One region of the Dickeya sp. CFBP 2040 genome, then DNA from elsewhere that is predicted to be linked to it. Evidence: riboswitches for the same ligand, from Rfam matches in the RefSeq annotation. Region 1 holds a riboswitch; the other holds the start of a gene.
The links. Region 1 has a riboswitch for thiamine pyrophosphate ahead of Dpoa2040_RS18315 (hypothetical protein). Riboswitches for the same ligand answer to the same signal wherever they lie in the genome.
Positions count from the first base shown of each region.

Region 2: it holds a riboswitch for thiamine pyrophosphate, as region 1 does, so the genes downstream of both, thiB (thiamine ABC transporter substrate binding subunit) here and Dpoa2040_RS18315 (hypothetical protein) in region 1, are expected to answer to the same signal.

Region 1 covers NZ_JAAVXH010000021.1:44,334-47,443, forward strand. Annotated here, with positions in the region: gene psiE (phosphate-starvation-inducible protein PsiE) at 128-535, opposite strand; gene thiD (bifunctional hydroxymethylpyrimidine kinase/phosphomethylpyrimidine kinase) at 731-1,534, opposite strand; gene Dpoa2040_RS18315 (hypothetical protein) at 1,531-1,791, opposite strand; TPP riboswitch at 1,827-1,923, opposite strand; gene Dpoa2040_RS02955 (autotransporter outer membrane beta-barrel domain-containing protein) at 2,234-3,110, shown strand, end outside.
Region 2 covers NZ_JAAVXH010000087.1:248,881-251,990, forward strand. Annotated here, with positions in the region: gene sgrR (HTH-type transcriptional regulator SgrR) at 1-931, shown strand, start outside; TPP riboswitch at 988-1,142, shown strand; gene thiB (thiamine ABC transporter substrate binding subunit) at 1,186-2,169, shown strand; gene thiP (thiamine/thiamine pyrophosphate ABC transporter permease ThiP) at 2,145-3,110, shown strand, end outside.

The sequences.
Region 1 (3,110 bases):
TGGTTAACTGGCTATTATTGCAGCGCTGAGAAAATACAAAACGTAAAATAAGCGTAGTAATGCTACTAGGAACCACCTCCTTGGCCAGCTCAATCTCCCTTGAGCTGGCTTTTTCTTTTCTGGCTACTTACTCCCGCTTCAGGCGTGGGCTATTCACCAGATAGAGCGTAATCACCAAAATCAGGATCGCACCGGAATAGGTAAAGGTATCCGCCGGGTTTTTATGATCGACAATAATCAACCGCACGATGGCGGTAATACCGATGTAAATGAAGTAGCGCAGCGGGAAGTGATAACCGGATAGAAAATACTTCACGATCAGCGCCAGAAACTCAAAATAGAGAAAATAAATCACCAGACTTTCGATCAGCATATACGAAGACTCTTTTTCATTGCTGACCAGCAGAACCGAGGCCAAATGCCAGGTTTCCTTGCCCAGAAAAATCACCAAAATCACCGCCAGCAGTAACAGACCCAAATTAAGTATCGTCTGTAGCCCTTTGGCAATCATGACTGCACGCGCTGAACCCGCCATGAGCATCTCCTCAGTCCTGTCATTCAGAGAAAACACCGCTCAGAAAAAAGCCTCTAAAACCCGGCAAGCGTTAGCCCCACCACACAGGCAATAATCTGACACAGATCACAAAATTACCGGGTCATCTGCAGGCTGTCTATGCAATATTATTACCATTTATCTAAATTTCTTATCGCTTGTATCAGGACACCACCTTTACCACCAGTGGTGAAAATGGTGTACCGGGCCGATGCCATAACCAACCTCTAGCGAATCCGCCTGCTCCAGCGCCCCTTGCAGCCAGACCCGCGCGGCGGACAAGGTATCCCGCCAGTTATTATGACGAGGTCGCAACGCTGCCAGCGCAGCCGACAGCGTGCAGCCGGTACCGTGCGTATGCCGGGTGTTGACGCGCGGCGTACTCAACCGCACCGGCTCAACATCCGGCATGAACAGCCAGTCCGGGCTTTCGCTGCCGTTCAGGTGGCCGCCTTTCATCAATACCGCCTGACACCCCATTGCCAGCAATGCTTCCCCTTGCCGGCGCATGTCTCTTTCATCGTCAGCAAGCGAGCACCGTAATAGCGCCGCTGCTTCCGGCAGGTTGGGGGTAATCAGCGATACACGCGGCAACAGTAACTGGCGCACCACCTCCACCGCATCTGGCGCCAGTAGCGCATCACCGCTTTTCGCCAGCATCACCGTATCCAACACTACATAAGGCACCGGGTAGCACAACAGTCGGTCCGCTACGGCTTCCACAATATCCCTCTGTGCCAACATGCCGATTTTGGCGCTATCAATGCGTACATCACTCAGCACCGAATCCAGTTGGGCGGCAACAAACGCCGGTTCAATGCGATAGACCGACTGCACGCCGCGTGTATTCTGCGCCACCAGCGCGGTAATCACGCTGGTGCCGTAAACGCCCAGCGCTGAAAACGTTTTGAGGTCAGCCTGAATGCCCGCGCCGCCGCTCGGATCAGTACCCGCGATAGTCAGTGCGTTGAGACGTTTCATACCAATGCCTCCCGGTTCAGGGTATAGAGCGCATCCGAAAACGCGTGGATGAAGCTCTCCGCGCCACTCGCCCATTGCCCGAAGCGGAGCACCACAACACAAGCGGCGGTAGCATGACAAGGGCGGTGCCTTTCCTGCGAACAGAAATCAGTCACCATCTCATGGGTAAAACAATGTGTCAGCGGCGCGCGTGAGCGGAAAGCATCAAGGGAATCTGCGAAGAATGCAGCGGGGAAACGTACAGATCGAGCGTTCATAAACCTCCCAACCAGCGTGAAAGAAAGCGGTACCGGTGGGGATACCGTGACTTCCCTACGCTGGCATTATCCAGATCAGGTAATACGGGTTTTTCTCAGCCTTCACGCAGAAGGGCACCCCGAGTCAACGAACGCCATTATTGGAAGCATTAGCGAAAAAGATCAATGACAGATTAAAGAAGGTTAGTAGCAGGCATCAGCCAGCTTCATCATTTTGCCCGGCACAAATCAGCACCACCATCCTTTAATCGACATCAACAACAAACCCAATAACCCGCCACCTGAAATATGAAAGGTATAGATAAGATATATCTCATATATTGCTACTGAAATATTAATGTCATTACAACACTAAATTATAAACCTGAGCCATTGCATTTAAAATTTAAGCCACAGTGTAGATAACGCCATTCATTATTTAAAAATCAGGAGCATCAGACTTATGCCGGTCATTAAAAAAATCGCCAATATATTTCAGTTCATTAAAAACACAACATACTGTTTCCGCCGGTCTATTTTCTTTGCAACTCACCAGAGAAATAGCAATAAAAAAAATATATTACTCATTAATAAGATAAAAAACAGTGTGATTGACATACGTTGGATGTCATGGGTCACATCAAGACTATTACCTCTTTTTACTGTGCTATTCCTTTATACCCTGCCTGTGCAGGCGGCAATGTTCAACAACGCTGTGGTTTTTGGTGATAGTTTGAGTGATGCAGGTAATCTTTCACAGACATTAGGACTAGGTGTTTCAAGGTTTACCACTAATCCTGGAGAAAATACTGCCATGTATGTAGCCGATGGCTTAGGTTTATCCGTCACTGCTTCATCCTCCGGGGGGACTGACTTTGCCTGGGGTGGAGCCGGTATTCTTAATAACTATTCGCTGGGTATCCTTTTCTCAAGCACGATCCAATCTCAGGTTAACAGTTACTTGCAAAATAACCATGCCAGCGCGTCAACACTTTATCAAATGTGGGGAGGCTCCAATGACATATATGCCATCTACGAGTCCGCCCCCACCACAGCAACAGCGGAGATTATTCCCGTAGCGCAGGAAGAAGTATCATTATTGAACAGCCTATATCATGCAGGTGGGAAATATGTAGTGGTTTACAACCTTCCTAACCTTGGAGCAACTCCTGACGGCATAAGTCATCACCTGGAAAAAAAATATCAGGACGTGGTTAGCCAATATAATCAGACATTAAACAACGGTCTCGACACACTAAGTAAAGATGGGCTTAATATCATTCCTGTCAATACCTATAAAATTATGGCTGAAATCATGGCTAATCCATCAGCCTATGGCA
Region 2 (3,110 bases), on a different contig from region 1:
ACCGGCGATGATCCTGCCGCAAGAATGGCAAACACTGCCGGATTTTATGCGCCAGCCTGTCGGCACCGGGCCGTATAAAGTGGTACGCAATTCCCCCAATCAGTTAAAAATCGCCGCGTTTGACGATTACTTCGGCTACCGGGCGCTCATTGACGAAGTCAGTATCTGGGTGCTGCCGGACGCGCCGATCATCCCCGCCTGCACGGTCACGCTGCAAGGCGATGACACCATCGATAATGAACTGGAAAATCGGCTTGAAGAAGGCTGCTATTTCCTGCTGTTCGACCGCCGTTCGCCGCAGATGGCAGACCCGGAGGTTCGTCACTGGTTATGTCAGGTACTCAGCCCCGTGGCGATGCTCGGCCTGGCCGATAGCCCGTACCAGAGCGACTGGTCTCCCGCTTATGGCCTGCTGCCGCGCTGGCATCACAGCCCACCGCGGGCAGTGCGGGAAAAACCCGTCGGCCTGACGCACCTCACCCTCACCAGCTATCGCGATCACCCCGAATACGCGGTGATAAGCAGCATCATAGGCCGTCTGCTGGCATCGCACGGCGTCACGCTGACGCTACGCAGTCTGGAGTTCGACGTCTGGTGTCAGGGCGCTGACGCCAGCGACCTCTGGCTCGGCAGTGCTAACTTCTACCTGCCGCTGGAATTTTCCCTGTTCGCCATGCTGTATGAACTGCCACTGCTGCGGCATTGTCTGGGGGAAGACGAGCTGGATAACACCGCACGTCAGTGGCGTCAGGGCGAGCTATCACTGGCGGACTGGAGCCAGTCACTGGTCAGCCGCCAGCAGCTTCATCCGCTGTTCCACCACTGGCTGCGGTTGCAAGGGCAAGCCAACATGCGGGGACTGCATATGAACACGCTGGGCTGGTTCGATTTCAAGTCCGCCTGGTTCGCGCCGCCAGCCCCGCCAACATGATCCTCTGCCGCCAGTCATGACGCTTTTACTGATGTGACAAACACTTTACAATAGCGCCGTTCTCAACGGGGTGCGGCCCCAACATTCATGTACGAGCAGTCATGTACGAATAGTCATGTACTAACAATCATGTACGTTTGCGCCGCTGAGAAAATACCCGTCGAACCTGATCCGGTTAATACCGGCGAAGGGATTTGAGACTGCATCCTGCTTGCTCAAAGACCTTTGCCGCCTTCAACAATTTGGAGCGCAAAGTGTTAAAGAAATTACTGTCCTGTCTGTTATTGCTGTCCGCCCCCGTGTTCGCCAAACCGACCCTGACGGTCTACACCTACGATTCGTTCGCCTCGGAGTGGGGTCCCGGCCCGGCGGTCAAAACCGCATTTGAAAAAGAGTGTGACTGCGAACTGAAATTCGTCGCGCTGGAAGATGGCGTCGCGCTGCTCAACCGTCTGCGTATGGAGGGCAAAAATAGCCCGGCGGACGTGGCGCTGGGACTGGATAACAATCTGGTGCAGGCGGCGGCGCAGACCGGCCTGTTCGCCCCGCATGGCGTCAACACCAGCACGCTGACGCTGCCCGGCGGCTGGCACAACGACACCTTCCTGCCCTTCGACTACGGCTATTTCGCCTTCGTCTATAACAAAGACAAGCTGAAAAACCCGCCGAGAAGCCTGCATGAACTGGTGGAAAGCAACCAGTCGTGGAAGGTTATCTACGAAGATCCGCGCACCAGCACACCGGGGCTGGGGTTACTGTTGTGGATGCAAAACGTGTATGGCGACAAAGCACCACAAGCCTGGCAGAAACTGGCGGCGAAAACCGTCACCGTCACCAAAGGCTGGAGCGAAGCCTACGGCCTGTTCCTGAAAGGTGAAGCCGATCTGGTGCTGAGTTACACCACTTCACCGGCTTACCATCTCATCGCCGAGAAGAAAGATAGCTATGCGGCGGCCAATTTCAGCGAAGGCCACTACCTGCAGGTGGAAGTCGCCGCCCAACTGGCTGGCAGTAAAAACCCACAACTGGCAGCACGTTTTCTGCAATTTATGATAAGCCCTGCTGTTCAGCAGATCATTCCGACTACTAACTGGATGTACCCGGTGATCAAAACCGAGTTGCCTGAAGGCTATAACACCCTGACGCGGCCTGCCAGCGCGCTGGAGTTTACCCCACAGCAAGTCGCAGAACAGCGGACGAATTGGGTTCAGGCATGGCAGCGCGCCGTCAGCCGCTGATTCCCGGCTGGCTGTGGCCGGGGCTGCTGGCGGCTGTTTTACTGCTTGGCACCGCCGTGCTGGCGTTCGGCGCACTGTGGCTGGACGCACCCAGCGTGCCCTGGCAGTCGCTGTGGAATGACAGCTACCTCTGGCATGTCATCCGCTTCAGCTTTTGGCAGGCGTTGTTATCGGCACTGCTTTCCACCTTGCCCGCGCTGTTTCTGGCGCGGGCGTTGTATCGCCGCCGTTTTCCCGGCCATCGTCTGTTGCTGCGCCTGTGCGCGATGACGCTGGTGCTGCCGGTGCTGGTGGCGGTATTCGGCATTCTCAGCGTCTATGGACGGGAAGGCTGGCTGGCACGTTTGCTGATGCAGGTGGGCATCGAATACCGGTTTTCGCCTTACGGCTTGCAGGGCATCCTGCTGGCTCATGTCTTTTTTAATCTGCCGCTGGCAACCCGACTGTTCTTGCAGGCGCTGGAAGGCATTGCGACCGAGCAACGCCAGTTGGCAGCACAACTCGGCCTGCGCGGCTGGTACTTCTTCCGTCTGGTGGAATGGCCGTGGCTGCGCCGCCAGCTCTTACCTGCCGGGGCACTGATCTTCATGCTGTGCTTTGCCAGCTTTGCTACCGTGCTGGCGCTGGGTGGCGGCCCGCAGGCGACGACCATCGAACTGGCTATCTATCAGGCGCTCAACTTTGATTATGACCCGGCGCGCGCCGCGCTGTTGGCGCTATTACAGATGGTATGTTGTCTGGGGCTGGTGTTACTCAGCCAGCGACTGAGCCGGTTACTGGCGGTCGGTGTCAGTAATCGCCAGCACTGGCGCGACCCACAAGACAGCCTGTGTAGCCGCGTTGCCGATACGCTGCTGATTACAGCGGTGCTATTACTGCTGCTGCCGCCGCTGCTGGCCGTGGTGGTGGATGGACTAAACCGCTCGCTACCAGACGTGTTG